3 regions of the Citricoccus sp. K5 genome follow, and region 2 is predicted to be linked to each of the others. Evidence: riboswitches for the same ligand, from Rfam matches in the RefSeq annotation. Region 2 holds a riboswitch; each other region holds the start of a gene.
The links. A riboswitch is a leader RNA that binds a small molecule or an ion and turns the genes downstream of it on or off. The one in region 2 is predicted to bind thiamine pyrophosphate.

Region 1: it holds a riboswitch for thiamine pyrophosphate, as region 2 does, so the genes downstream of both, BOSE125_RS12780 (bifunctional hydroxymethylpyrimidine kinase/phosphomethylpyrimidine kinase) here and BOSE125_RS11655 (ECF transporter S component) in region 2, are expected to answer to the same signal.
Region 3: it holds a riboswitch for thiamine pyrophosphate, as region 2 does, so the genes downstream of both, thiM (hydroxyethylthiazole kinase) here and BOSE125_RS11655 (ECF transporter S component) in region 2, are expected to answer to the same signal.

The regions. Positions count from the first base shown of each region.
Region 1 is NZ_LR732817.1:2,845,413-2,850,353, forward strand. It holds gene BOSE125_RS12775 (MFS transporter) at 1-1,123, opposite strand, end outside; gene BOSE125_RS12780 (bifunctional hydroxymethylpyrimidine kinase/phosphomethylpyrimidine kinase) at 1,120-2,790, opposite strand; TPP riboswitch at 2,823-2,916, opposite strand; gene BOSE125_RS12785 (hypothetical protein) at 3,349-4,779, shown strand.
Region 2 is NZ_LR732817.1:2,603,812-2,608,752, reverse strand. It holds gene BOSE125_RS11680 (Na+/H+ antiporter subunit D) at 1-682, shown strand, start outside; gene BOSE125_RS11675 (Na+/H+ antiporter subunit E) at 679-1,275, shown strand; gene BOSE125_RS11670 (monovalent cation/H+ antiporter complex subunit F) at 1,272-1,559, shown strand; gene mnhG (monovalent cation/H(+) antiporter subunit G) at 1,621-1,992, shown strand; gene BOSE125_RS11660 (DUF4235 domain-containing protein) at 2,092-2,403, opposite strand; TPP riboswitch at 2,475-2,578, shown strand; gene BOSE125_RS11655 (ECF transporter S component) at 2,675-3,394, shown strand; gene BOSE125_RS11650 (ABC transporter ATP-binding protein) at 3,398-4,936, shown strand; gene BOSE125_RS11645 (energy-coupling factor transporter transmembrane protein EcfT) at 4,939-4,941, shown strand, end outside.
Region 3 is NZ_LR732817.1:3,463,484-3,468,424, reverse strand. It holds gene BOSE125_RS15590 (DUF2075 domain-containing protein) at 1-610, shown strand, start outside; gene BOSE125_RS15585 (Fic family protein) at 738-1,877, opposite strand; TPP riboswitch at 2,157-2,250, shown strand; gene thiM (hydroxyethylthiazole kinase) at 2,244-3,182, shown strand; gene thiE (thiamine phosphate synthase) at 3,179-3,886, shown strand; gene BOSE125_RS15570 (DUF4287 domain-containing protein) at 3,933-4,223, shown strand; gene BOSE125_RS15565 (tripartite tricarboxylate transporter substrate binding protein) at 4,295-4,941, opposite strand, start outside.

The DNA.
Region 1 (4,941 bases), 240 kb from region 2:
AGACGGTGATGACCTGCAGCACGGCGGCGCACGCGGCCGCGGTGGCGAGGGTCGGCGAATGCACCGCCAGCCACCACACCACCGGGCCGGCGATGGCGGCGGCCAGTCCCCACAGCACGAAGACCCGACGCCGGCCCACGCGGGTGGACAGGTGCCCGGCCAGGGCCATCACCACGGCCTGCGCCACGGAGGCGATGCCCATGACCACGGGGACCGCGGTGGGATCCAGCGCGGAATCGGTGGCCAGCCGGTCGGTCAGCAGCAGCACGGTGGTGTTGGTCAGCAGCCACAGCCCGGTCATCAGCACGAAGACCTGCCAGAAGGCCCGCGCCCACCGGCCGGCGAGCAGCTGGCGCAGCCCCGGCCGACCGGCCGGCTTCGCCTGTCCCGCGGGCACCGTCTCCCCCGCCTGGTCCGCACGCTCGGCCTGTTCAGCCTCTTCCGCCCGCTGCTTGCTGAGGTGGAACACCGGGGCGTCGGTGACCTGCCGGGAGTAGTAGACCAGCATCCCCACGGAGAGCAGCGCGCCGAGCACGAACAGCAGCCGCCAGCCCCAGGCGGCGTAGGCGTCGGGCCCGATCAGCGCGAGCAGCCCGGCCACGGAGAACGCGATGGTGGCCTGCGCCCACGGGGCCATGGACAGAATGAGCCCGCTCATCAGCCCACGGCGGCGCGGGGCGGACCACTCCATGGCCAGCGGGATGGCCGCCGAGTACTCCCCCGCTACGAAGATCCCGCACAAGAAGCGCAGGGCCAGGATCAGCCCGATGGTCCCGGCGCCGAGGATCTCGTGCGTGGGGGTGGCGGCGATGACCAGGGCGCACAGGGCGGTCCCGGCGATCGCGATCCGCGTGGTGCGGGTGCGCCCGAGCCGGTCGGCGATGCGCCCGAACACCACCCCGCCGATCGGCCGCCCCAACATCATCGCGATGACGATCAGCGCCCCGGTGGACACGGCGGCGGCCGGCCCGGCGAGCACGAGCATCGCCGGGGCCAGGGCGGTCAGCGGCAGGAATACGTGGATATTGTCGATCCAGTTGCCCACCACGCCGGCCCGCAGGGCGGCCTTGCCCTCCGGGGGCAGGTGAACGACGGCGGCCGGGGCCGTGGCAGCGGCCGTCACCGGGCGCTCCCGGACAGTGCGGCGGTGGTGTTGCCAGGGCTGGCGCTTCCGGTGCTGCGGGTGGCGCCGGTTGCGGTTCCGGCAACGGCAGCGGCCTCGCCGGGTTCGATCCGTAGGGCCTGGTCGAAGAACTCCAGCTCGTGCCGGCAGGCGGTCAGGTAGGCCCGGGCCGCGGAGGCACGCACGGCCGGGGAGGCCGCGGCCATCTCGGCCTCCAGCTGGGCGAGGGCCTGCTCGGTGGCGGTGACGAAGCCGGGGTCCCGGTAGGTGTCCAGCCAGGCGGCGTAGGGGTGGCCCGCGGGGACGGCGGGCAGGGCGGCGCCGACCTGCGCGTAGAGCCAGAAGCAGGGCAGCACGGCGGCCACACCCACGGTCCGGTCCTCACCGAAGGCGGTGGCCAGCAGGAAGTTCGTGTAGGCACTGGTGACCGGACTCGACGCTGGCGTCAGGGCCGATTCACTGTTGCGGCCGAGCCAGCCGCGGTGCAGCTCGGCCTCTTCGGCCAGGGCTCCGGTGGCTGCCTGGGACCAGTAGACCTGGGCGGCGGGGTCGGTGCTGCGGGCGGAGAGTGCGGCCAGGGCTCGGGCGTAGCCGTTGAGGTACAGCGCGTCCTGGGCCAGGTAGAACGCGAAGGCGTGCTGCGGCAGGGACCCGTCCACCAGGGCGCGGACGAAGTCGGAGTCGGTGATGGCTTCGGTGGTCTCCGCGCCGGCGGCCCAGAGTGCGGCGGTCCACGGGCCGGAGGGTGCGACGGCTGGCGCGGGGTCGACGTCGTCGTTCTTGGTGCCAGCCCGCGGGGCACCCAGGTCTGCGGGTGCCTCGAGGAGGTGGGGGACGGCGTCGGGCGTCAGCCAGGGGGCGGACGATGCGGCCGCCTGCAGCCGGCGGGAGTGGTGGCCGTGGTCCACGGGGCCGTGGCCGGAGCCGACGCGCAGGGCGGCGCCGTGGGTGATGGACTCGTGGAGCCAGTCGGTGGCCCAGGCCAGGGCGGCGGCGGGGGTGTCCCCGAGGCCGAGGCGGGTGGCCAGGGCTGAGGACAGGGAGCAGCCGGTGCCGTGCGTGCTGGTGGTGTCCACGCGGGTGGAGGGCACGGCGATGCGGGTGCCGTCCGGGCCGAGCCAGGTGTTGGTGACGGTCAGGGTGTCCAGGTGCCCGGTCTTCACGACGACGGCCACGCCCGTCTCCGCGGACCAGCGGGCGGCTTGCTCCAGCGCCTCGTCCTCCGTGGTGGCGCGGGGCGAGCCGGCGAGCACGGCGAGCTCGTCGATGTTGGGGGTGACCACGGTGGCGCGGCGGCAGAAGGCGACCATGGCCTGCTCGGCCTCGGGCTGCAGCAGGCGGTCCCCGCTGGTGGCGATCATGACCGGGTCGACGACGAGGATCGGGGGTTGGACGTCGTCCAGCCAGGCGGTGACCGTTGCGATGATGTCCGCGGTGCCGAGCATGCCGGTCTTGACTGCGTCGAGGGTGACGTCGTCGCTGACGGCGCGCAGTTGGGCGGCGAGGAACTCGGCGGGCGGGACGTGTAGGTCCCGCACGCCGTGGGTGTTCTGGGCGACCAGGGCGGTCACGACGCTCATGCCGTAGCCGCCGGCCGCGGTGATGGACTTCAGGTCTGCGGCGGTGCCCGCTCCCCCGGTCGGATCGGTGCCGGCGATGGAGAGCACGCGGGGAACTGGGGATTTCTGGGTGTGGCAAGAAGAAGTCACGTGGACATCCCTTCGCTAGTTCGAACTAGATCAGGTTCCACGGGTTTGATCTCAGCGCCGGTCGGCGCACCCCGTGTCCGCGCCCCAGTATAGACAGGTCCAATTCGGCCCACCCACGGCGGCCATTCTGATACCCAAGCTGCCTGGTGTCCCAAAATCACGAGGTTCGTTTTTACCTTCGGGGTTACATTGGGCCCATCCAGCGGCTGGCCACATCGAAGCTTGAATCGCACCCCAGATCCCGATACAAGACCGCGCGGGGAGTCGGCCACCCATCAAGATCACCATTTGCCATTGGTGATCTTGATTTAGGCAGCTTCGATGGGTTTGAAGCACACAAGGACATTGCCTGCGGGTATCACATTCTCGGCCGTCAGCCGACACTTGCTCGACCACCTGACCTACTCGCAGCTCGACAAGTACGTGTTAGCACGGTCCGTACTCTGCAAGTGGATGGCAGTCTTGAAGCACACGTTGAACCAATATGCAGGTGTAGTTACAGCTAACCTTAGGATCATGAACCAACAGGATGGGAACAGCGAAGACACGGGCCCTTCGGGAGAACGAACCGTTCGAGAGCTCTCACCTGACGAATTTCTTAGTGAACGTCTAATCCGCCTTCTCGAGCTGATGGCCAATAGGCAATCGGAAATCCTTCGCTTGGCATCCTTCATGGATGATCGAGAGACTGAGGTCGACAATGCCGCTCGTCGTGCAAGGGAGCAGATCCAGGATCGACTCGGTAGCTCCATTAACGACGACGGAGTTGATGAGCTGGTAGAAGTCTTCGAATCCTTCAATACCCCAGACCCCACTAGTGATCTCAGCAATGAAGAGCGCGAGGAAGCCTTCATTAAGGCGCTCATCGACATGGAATCCAAGCTGCCGGATGGCCACATGTCAACATATCTAGACAGCGTCATACGCGCCCTACGAACGCCGCCTTCGTCGCACTTCTTACGGTCCTCCCTATTGGTGAGCCTTGTTGGAGAACTGGAAATGGTAGTGAACCAAATCGCCCGCGCAGCAGTAGAACGACAACCGAACACCTTGAAAGGTGGAGATCGGCAGCTTACATGGGCAGAAATCTCTCAGTTTGAATCGATTGACGAAATTAGAGACTCTTTCGTTGATAAGATTATTGACGAAATTTTTCGCGGCTCACTTTCTGACTGGATGGATTTTTTCGCGAAGAAGTTCAAACTTCCTCGAATACTTCGTGCAGAAACATTTGAAGCGCTAGAGGTAGTTCAACGCAGGCATTGCATCGTACATAACGCCGGCCTAGTCTCCGCGGCATATCTCTCCAAGCTCGAAAAGTTCGATGTTACAAAAGCAATTGACGACCCATTAGTTGTTGATACGAAGTATCTTCAGAATGCGGCAGACACATTATTCTCTATCGCATTTAGTTTAGTCTGGTCGATTGGCACAAAGTTATGCGCAAGTGAAGACGTAAAACATGACTTTTTTAGTCATCTTGCCGACCGCACTTATCACCTTCTTCAAGATCGTAGGTACGACCTCTTGAAGCAACTCGGGAAAGACGCACCTATTGACAAACTTAAAGACACAACATCTCTCATATTCAAAGTGAATGTCTGGCTATCTTACAAGTACAGCAATGACTTCGACGTTGTCCGTGAGGAAGTCGTGAAGTTCGACACGTCCGCCAGAAGCCGCGACTTCCAACTGGCCAAAGCGGCCCTACTTGACGACGTAGAGGATGCCAAGATGATCGCGGATTCGATGCTCCGGGACGGCGTTCTTAGCCGCGCCCACTACGTGACCTGGCCACTACTATCCAAGGTGCGCGAATTTGATCGATTAGAGCAAAGTGACGGGGATCTTGACGGAACTGCGGCTGACGCTATTGTAGATACAGTAGGCGCGGACACACCCGTAGCCGAAGTTCCAAGGGAGGACACTGAGAATGAGCACCCCTAACCTTTAAGAAGCATTAGCAGTCCGGGCGACGTGTAGCCCGGTGGCTGACAAATGGAACTGACGGGCCTCCGCAAGATTGTGGGGGTCCGTCAGCATTGAGCCACCCAATAGCTAAGGGTCCTTGATTATTCTCGTCCGTGCACTCGATTCACTTCGTCTGCT
Region 2 (4,941 bases):
CATGAACCTGGGCGGCATCCCGCCGTTCTCCGGCTTCCTCGCCAAGATCGGACTGATCCAGGCAGGCGTGGGCGCGGATCACGGCATGGCGTGGGCGCTTGTGGCCGCCTCGGTGGTGACCTCGCTGTTGACGCTGCTGGTGATGGTCCGCGTGTGGACCCGCTCGTTCTGGCGCCGGGTGGAGGACGTCGAGCACCCGCCGGCCAAACTGGTCCTGGCGTTGGAGGAGACGGAGGCCCGGCGCGCCGGCCGGAGCGCCAGGGCTGTCGCGGTCGAGACGCAGACCAAGACCGCAACGCACGCCGGTACCAAGGTCCTGACTAAGACCCAGACCAAGACCCAGATCAAGACCCCGACCAAGATCGCCAAGGGACCGGCCCGCGGCATGGTCTATCCGACGATCGGGCTCGTGGCCTTCGGCCTGGCCTTCACCGTGTTCGCCGGACCGCTCTACGCGTTCTCTGACCGGGCCGCCACGGACATGCTCCTGCGCACGCCCTATATCGAGGCCGTCCTCGGCCCGGAGGCCGCCGCCCAGGCGGAGCGGGACCTGGGTGGACTGGAGGAACGGGGCATCCATGTCCCGGACCAGGACAACAGCGGACCGGGCGTGCTGGATTCCATCCCCGGGGATTCCGAGGGGCATGATGTCGGCGACAGCACGGAAGGGGGGCAGCCATGAGCACCGGCCCGGACGACCAGGACGGTGGCCGCTCCTTCTGGAGCCAATGGCCGATCCTCCTGGGGCTGACCCTCACGTGGGGCGCCCTCTGGGAGGACTTCTCGCCGGGGGTGCTACTGGCCGGCGTCGTGTTCTCGATGCTGACGTTGAGCTTCTACCGGCTGCCACGGGTGAACTTCTCGGACCGCTTCAACCTCTGGTATGCCCTGGTCTTCACGTTCCGGTTCCTCTGGCACGTGGTGACCGCCTCCATCTCGGTGGCCTGGGACGCTATCACGCAGGGGCCCAAGATCGTCAACTCCGTGGTGGCGGTCCCGCTGCGCAGCCACGATGACCTGATCGTCACGCTCACGGGCCATGCGTTAGCCTTGGTGCCCGGCTCCCTGGTCATCGACGTGGACCGGCCCAGCTCGACCCTGTACCTGCACTGCCTGAACGTGGACAATGCGGAGGCGGTCGAGGGCTTCCGGGCCGAGGCCCTGAGCACCGAGGCCGCGATCATCCGGGCCATCGGCACCAAGGCGGACCTGGCCCTGGTGCGGGAGGACGAGGCGCGTCGCGCCGACGCCACGGCGGGGAGGAGGCTCGGATGACGATGCTGGAAGGGGCAGGGATCATCTGCCTGATCCTGCTGGGCGTGGGTGCCCTGGCGGCGATCTACCGGATCGTCCGCGGGCCCTCGATCCTGGATCGGGCCATCGCCACGGACGTGCTGTTGATCGTCATCTCGTCCGCGCTGTGCGTGGAGATGGCCGTCAACCACCACACGGACAACATCGTGTTCGTGGTGGTGGCCTCCGTGATCGGATTCGTGGGATCGGTGACGCTGTCCCGGTTCGTGGCCGAGGCCAGGAAGGAGCCCAGTGAACGTGCCTGACCTGGACTGGATCCAGATCTCCGACGGCATCGCCGCCGTGCTGTTGGTCCTCGGTGCCCTGATGTCCACCGTGGCCGGGATCGGCCTGTTCCGGTTCCCGGACCAGCTCTCCCGCATGCACGCCGGCACGAAGCCCCAGGTGCTCGGGCTGCTGCTAATGCTGATGGCCCTGGCCTTCGCCTGGCGGGCGTGGGTGTGGGTGCCGATACTGGTGCTGGCGTGGGTGCTGCAGATGCTCACCGCGCCGGTCTCCGCCCACCTCGTGGGCCGGGCGGGCTACCGCACCAAGCACCTCAAGCCGGAATTCCACTACGTGGACGAACTCGCGGACGTGGTCGCCCGTCAGGACGACGCGGGCAAGCCGGCCGCCACGGCCCACGACCAGCGGACCGTCCCGAAGGACGACCCGACGGACCAGCAGGGCCGCGACTGAACCCGCCCCGCTGGGCCGGCTGAGTCCGGGCGTCTCTCGCTTGGCGCGACCGTCGCCGCCGGTGAGCTGAACCGGTCCGAGTCCGGCCGGCGTCGGACCTCAGACCTCGGCGGTCCCGGCCTTGGACTTCGAGCGGGACTGGATGGCCTTCACGGCGGAATTCGCGCCGCGCTTGGACGAGACGCGGATGATCGCGGAGATGCCCGCGGAGATGGTGGCGAAGGTGATGGCGCTCCACATGTTGGCCTCGGTGTCGTCCAGGTCCTTCGGAGCGTCATGGCCGGTGATCTTCCTCCAGGCGAACTCCACGACCTTGGTGCCGATGATGCCACCGCCGATGGTGATTCCGGTGGCGATGAGCTTTTCCACGAGGGTGTTCACGGGTTCCTCCAGGACGTTGACGGTGGTCATTGCGCGTTCAGGGTCAGCCTAACGGGTCACCGGGCCGGACGCGCCCCGGGTGGACTATGATGGACGGACACTGTGAACGACAGGGGAGCACCTTCGGGTGCTGAGAGTGCGCTCAGCGCAGACCCTCGAACCTGCTCCGGCTAGCACCGGCGAAGGAAGTCGAGTTCTCTGATGGAACGTCAGGAACCGTCCGGCAGCATCCGCGTGCGGGTGTCCGTGGCGTACCGTTCCGTTCCGTCCCCCTCCTTGTATCCCTGAGGAGGAACACCACATGGTCTCCATGAAGACCGGCAACACCCCGCACCACCCCGGCACCACCCCCGAGCCCGACGCCGGCCACGCGCCGTCCACAGGCACCGGAACCACCACCACCGGCGCCGGGCGGGCGTCCCGCAACGCCCCGAACCGGCGCTCCTGGCGGGTGGTGGACATCGTCGTGGCCGCCGTCATCGCGGTGGCCTCCGGCGTCATCTTCTGGGCCTGGAACCTGGCCTATGCCGGACTGAGCCCCGCCTTCGCGGCCTTCCCGCCGTCCTCCGCCCTGGTGGCCGGGATGTGGCTCTTCCCGGCCGTGCTCGGCGGGCTCATCATCCGCAGGCCCGGTGCCGCGCTGTTCACCGAACTGGTCGCAGCGACCGTCTCCGCGTTGCTCGGCTCCCAGTTCGGCCTGACCGTGCTCGCCTCCGGCGTGATCCAGGGCCTCGGCGCCGAACTGATCCTGCTGGCCTTCCTCTACCGCCGCTTCACCCTGCCGGTAGCCCTGCTCGCCGGCCTGCTCACGGGCCTCTTCGGCGGCATCAATGACGCGTTCATCTTCAACTGGTTCCCCGAGTACACCCTGGATTGGAAGCTGATCTACGTGGGACTGGTGGGCGTGTCCGGGGTGGTGATCGCCGGCCTGCTGTCCTGGCTGGCCACGCGCGGGCTCGCGGCCACGGGCGCCCTGTCCGCCCTGGCCTCCCGCCGTGCCCACCAGGAGCCGGTGGCCTGAGCGGTGCCGGGAGCACGCATCACCGCGGCGGGCTGGGGCTGGCGCCACGCCGGCCGGCCGGTGCCCGCCGTCGCGGATCTGGACCTAGAGGTGCCGGCGGGGCAGAAGGTCCTGCTGGCCGGGCCCTCCGGTGCCGGCAAGTCCACCCTGCTCTACGCCCTCGCCGGGGTGCTGGACCCCGCCGACGAGTCCGAGGAGACCGGATCCCTGCGGGTGGACGGCACCGTGTCCCGCCAGCTGCGCGGCCACGCCGGTCTGGTCCAGCAGGACCCCGAGACCCAGGTGATCCTGTCCCGCGTCGGCGATGATGCCGCGTTCGGCGCCGAGAACCTGCAGGTGCCCAGGGACCAGATCTGGGACCGTGTCCGGGACGCCCTGGACGCCGTGGGGCTGGGCGAGGATCAGGGGATCTCCCTGGCCCGGGACACCTCGCGACTCTCCGGCGGGCAGAAACAACGCCTCGCCCTGGCCGGGATCCTGGCGATGCGCCCGCCGTTGATCCTGTTGGACGAGCCGACCGCCAACCTGGATCCGGCCGGGGTGCTGGAGGTCCGCGACGCCGTGCTCGCCGTCGTCGAGCGGACTGGGGCGACTCTGCTCGTGGTCGAGCACCGGTTGGCGATCTGGGCCGACCACGTGGACCGCATGCTCGTCCTGGAACCCGGCGGCGGCATCAGTCACGACGGTTCCCCGGGCGAACTCCTGGCCCCGGGCCGCGTCCGGGACGAGCTGGCCGCGGCGGGCGTCTGGGTGCCCGGCCGCGTTCCGACAGTGACGGAGACCCGCCCGACGCCGGCACCCCCCGGTGCGCTGTTGACCGCGCGCGGTCTGGCCGTCTCGAAGGAGCCGGTGACACCGGGATGGCGTCGGCGCTTCGGCCCCACCCCGACGCCGGTCCAGGCGGACCTGGACCTGGAGCTGGGGGCCGGCGAAGCCGTCGTCGTGACCGGGGCCAACGGCAGCGGGAAGTCCACGCTGCTGCTGACCCTGGCCGGCCTGATCCCCTCCCACGCTGGCACGCTGACGGCGGGCGCCGCGCTCAAGGGGGAGCGGGCCGGCCACCTGCCGGACGACCCGCACCGGTGGAAAGCCGCTGACCTGGTCAGCCGGATCGGCACCGTCTTCCAGGAGCCCGAGCACCAGTTCGTCGCCACCACCGTGCGGGAAGAATTGCTGTTCGGGCCCCGCCATGCCCGCGACCCCGAGAGCGGGCGGCGGCTGTTCACCGACGTGGAGGCAGCCCAACGGGCGGACGGGCTGTTGGCAGCGCTGAACCTGGAATCGCTGGCAGAGGTCAACCCGTTCACGCTCTCCGGCGGGGAGAAGAGGCGGCTGTCCGTGGCCACGGTACTGGCGGCCGGGCCCGAGGTGGTGTTCCTCGACGAGCCGACCTTCGGCCAGGACGCCAACACGTGGGCCGTGCTCACGGGCTTGCTGCGCGGATTGGTGGCCGAGGGCCGCTCGGTGCTGGCCGTGACCCACGACGCCGACTTCGCCGCGGCGCTCGACGCCCGGACGATCGAGCTGGAGGTGGCCGCGTGACGGTG
Region 3 (4,941 bases), 860 kb from region 2:
GGCCCGCCTCCTCGCAGGGTTTGCCTGGAAGTGGCGTAGCAAAAAGAACAAAGCTGCCTTCGACATCGAGCTCGATGGACTGGAGTTGCGATGGAATTCCACAGCAACAGACTGGGTCAGTTCGCCAAAGTCGCCGCTCGAAGTCGGTTCTATCCACACCATCCAGGGCTACGACCTGAATTACGCGGGGGTGATCATCGGCCCCGACCTGAGATTGGACGAGTCCACGGGCCGGGTCACCTTCAACCGGCAGTCCTACTTCGACACGAAGGGTATGGAGAGCAACAGGAAGTTGGATATCACGTACACGGACGATCAGATCCGGGAGTACGTGATCAACATCTACAACGTCTTGTTGACCCGAGGCATCCTCGGCACGTTTCTCTACGTCTGTGATGAGCCACTGCGGAAGTACTTGGCTCAGCATTACTTCCCCGACATCTTGTCCGGAGCTAGCGAAGCGACGTTCATGGGAACATCGCTTATCCATGGGGCCGACTACCTCGTGAACCCTGATCCTCGGATTACCTATCGGCCCCGAGCACACCGCGGGGCGATCGAAAAGGTGGTGCTCAAGACGGTAGACACCGTTCCCCTGCGAGACACGTGACAACTTCGAAACTATCGCGGACTGCTTCGGACGCATCTTGGCGCTCCAGTAGCGAGCCCGCATACATATCCTGGTGGCTGACGTGTTCGCGACCTCGATTGGCCGTCGCCCCGTCGCCACGACTGAGTCAGATGGCCCCGCGCATAATGGCGGGGACGAAGCCCAACTCCTCCAGTTGTCCGATCACGGTCAACACCAACGGACCGGCATCCAGTCTCAAACGATATGACCGCGGTGATTCCGGCAATCGTCCGAGGAGTCTTCGGTCCACGAGTCCACGGATCAGTTGGCTGCGCGTCGATGAAGAGCCGGGAAACACCTCCGCAAGGTGACTCGCCTTCACTATGCCGCGCTCCGCCACGGTACTCAGGGCCGCTGCCTCTGGCACGCTAATCTGTGCCGACCGCAGCAGACGGTCAATCGCCGGTAATAGCACACGTGCACGGACGAAGCTCGCCTCGCCCAGTGACTTCACTCGCGTCAGGTCATCGCGGAGTCCGAGCAACACATACTCACACCAGCGCACAAGGCCAATGTCCTGATAGGTGTCCGCATCGGCAAGGTGCTCGTAGTACCGCTCTCGGTCGGCACCGAAAACCGCAGTCGGGTTCAAAGCGCGGAAGCTGGTTGTCTGGGTGAATCCCTGCTGGACCAGCACTGCATAGGTGAGCAACCGTGCCACCCGACCATTACCATTCCCGAACGGGTGGATCCACAGGAACCGATGATGGGAGACGGCCGTCGCCACTAGGTCCAGGTTTCCAGGCCGTTCGGCGTTGATGAAGTCGGCGAGCTCGCCCATCAGCAGGGGGATCAGGTCCGGGCCGGGAGGAACGTGCTTAGCACCCGAGATGGCCACCGGCATGGTGCGGTAGGAACCGGGGGTGCGATCCCCCTCGGTTTCGAGCCCCTCGACGGCGATTCGGTGCAGCTCGCGTATGAACATCTGGGTCAGTGGCACTCCCGGCTCGACGTGCTCGTCGATGAACTCCGAGGCCTTCTCCAAATTGATGATCTCCTGCACGGAGTCCGAATACTGGAAGCCGTCCGATTGCTCCTTCTCGGTCACGACATCCAGAACCGTGGTGCGGTTTCCTTCGATGCGGGCGCTCGTCATGCTGGTGACCAGTTGCAGCACCTGGTGTATCTGTCCTAGAAGCTCCGGGTCCGTATCCGTCATGGCCAAGTCACCACGCAATCGTTCGAGATCGAAGACGGCCATCGTCAGCGAAGAGTCGAAAGGAAACTCAGGAATGTGTAGCGACATGTGCTCAGACTTTACCGCGATGGGTCGCCGTATTTAAGGTCAACTACCACAATGTCTCTTACTTTCGGGGTTTTCGAGTTACACGGGGCTACCCAGTAATTAATCACGGTTCGTCGAGAAATTAACCCGCGACTGCGAAGAGAAGTCCACGAGACCCGAGTCGACCTACATCGGCCGGCCCACGCAACATCGCCCGCTCGATCAACCGCAGCCCCCGGGTGCCCGACGACACGACATATCGTCCGGCGCCTGGGGGCTGTGCGTTACTGTGGCCACACACCACGTGACACGGGGTGCCCCGCGAGGGGCTGAGAGAACACCCGTCGAACCTGATCTAGTTCGTACTAGCGAAGGGATGTCGCGCCTATGCCGCGCACTCATTTTTCTGCACCCGCTCTTCCTGACCCCACTGACCTGGTCAAACACACCCACCAGCTACTCCCCCGGCTCCGGGAGACCCAGCCGTTGGTCCAGTGCCTGACCAATCCGGTCACCGTCAACTTCGTCGCCAATGGCCTGCTCGCCCTCGGCGCGACGCCCGCCATGACGGACATCCCCGGCGAGGCCGGCTCGTTCGCCCGCGCCGCCTCTGCCGTGCTCATCAACCTCGGCACCCCACACTCCGAGCAACGAGAGGCCATGCTCGAGGCAGCAGAAACAGCGCACGACGCCGGCACCCCCTGGGTGCTCGACCCCGTCGCCGTGGGTGCCCTGCCTGTCCGCACCGCCCTCGCACATCGTCTGCTAGACCTCTCCCCCACTGTAATCCGCGGCAATGCCTCCGAGATCCGGGCCCTCGCCGGAGAAGGCACCGGCGGTCGCGGTGTTGACTCCTCCGACACCACCGAGGCCGCCCGGGACAGCGCCCTGCAGCTGGCCCGCACCACCGGCGCGGTCGTCGCTGTCTCCGGGGAGACCGACCTCATCACCAACGGCCACAGCATCGTCCGCATCGCCAACGGCCACCCCCTGCTGACGCGCATCACCGGAGCCGGCTGCCTCCTCGGGGCGGTGGTTGCGGCCTTCGTCGCCACAGGCTCCACCGCACGCACCATCTCACCCGATTCAGCGGCTGAGACCAGCACCGATCCACTCGCCACCACTGTCACGGCCTGCACGATCTACGCCATCGCCGCCGAACTGGCCGCCGAACAGACCCACCGGCCGGGATCCTTCATCCCCGCCTTCCTCGACGAACTCGACGCCCTCACCCCCGAGGACGTCACCGCCCGGGCACGAATCACCGTTGAGCCTGCTGCAGCAGCAACCCCAGCCCTCAACTCGACCACAGGGAGGACCGCATGAGCCTGACCACCACCGCGAACGCCAGCACCACGACACCAATCACCCCGCCCCCCGATCTCTCCGTCTACCTCGTCACCGACTCGGCACAAGCCCAGGGCGCGGGCCGCACACTCGTCGAGACGGTCGTGGCCGCCGTCGGCGGTGGTGTCACCACCGTTCAACTGAGGGAGAAGACCACCCCGGCCCGGCAGCAGATCGAACTGCTCGAGACCCTGTCCGCAGCGCTCCCCGTACACGTGACCCTGCTGGTCAACGACCGCGTGGACGTCTACCTCGCCGCCCGCCACCGCGGGGCCCGCGTCCACGGGGTGCACGTGGGCCAGTCGGACCTGGACGTGGCGGACGTTCGCCGGCTCATCGGCCCGGAGGCGATCCTCGGCATCAGCGCCGCCACCCCGGACCAGCTCGCGGCCACCGAGGCCAGCATCGCCGACGTCACCTACGTGGGCATCGGCGCCCTGCGCACCACCTTCTCCAAAGCGGACGCGCCTGCTCCCATCGGCGCGGAGCGCATCGAGCATCTCGCCGCCACCACCGCACTGCCCGCCGTCGCGATTGGCGGGGTGGTCCCAGACGATCTCCCAGGCCTGCGGAACGCGGGACTGGCGGGGGCCGCCGTCGTGTCTTGGGTCTGTGCCGCGGAGGACCCGCAGCGAGCTGCGGCCGAGTTGGCCCAGGCCTGGCGGTCGGCTCCGGCGCGGTAGACACTGGTGACGACCACACAGCGGACACCCGACCCCAGGAGCTTCCATGTCCTTCCAGGCCTACCTCGACACCATCGAGGAGAAGACCGGTCTCACCCCGCGCCAACTGATCGAGATCGCGCAGAGCCGCGGCTATGACGACGCCTCGGTCAAGGCCGGCGTCATCCTCGACTGGCTCAAGGCCGACTACGGACTCGGCCGCGGACACGGCATGGCCCTGGTCCACGTCATCAAGAGGGGCCCCCAGATCGACGCCAAGCACGTGGGGACCACGGGCAGCCACAGCGACGAGTCGGACGTGCTCTGGCTCGACGGCAAGGCCACCAAGCCCGCCTGACCGGCGGTCGCTTTCAGCTGCGTCTCAGCGTCCGAAGCCCCCACCCCGAGGCCCGGGGCGGGGGCGAGAGGTCACTGGCCCTGCTGGGCCATCTCGATCCACGGCCCGTACCGGTCGGCCTCGCTCTGAATCAGGGCGGCGGTCTCCTCGTAGTCACGGAAGGTCGGAATCTGGTTGCCGTCCTCGATGACCTTGATGTAGCCGGGATCCTCGACGGCCGTACCCATCGCGTCGGAGAGGGCCTTGACCACCTCGTCCGGGGTGCCGGCCGGCGCCATGATGCCGGCCCATGAGGCGTTCTGCAGGTCAACGCCCTCCTCCTGGGCGGTCGGCACGTCCGGGTAGTCCGGGTGGCGTTCCTCGGAGAGCATGGCCAAGTAGCGCATCTCCCCGCCGTCCACCTGGGCCTTCTGGCTGCCCATCGCATCGATCGAGAAAGTCACGTCACCAGCGGCAGCCGCGGCGATGGAGGGGGCGGACCCGTCATACGGCACGCTGGTCAACTCGATTCCCGCCAGGTCCTGCAGGCCCCGTGCCGGGGAATCCCACACGGATCCGACCCCGGGGGAGGAATAGGTCAGCTTCCCTGGGTTGGCCTTGGCATCCTCGATGAGCTCTGAGAGGGACTCGTAGGGACTGCCCGCCGGTACGGCGATGGCACCCGGGCCCTCGATGGCCTGACCGATCGGGACGAAGTCATCCGGGCTGACGTCGTAGT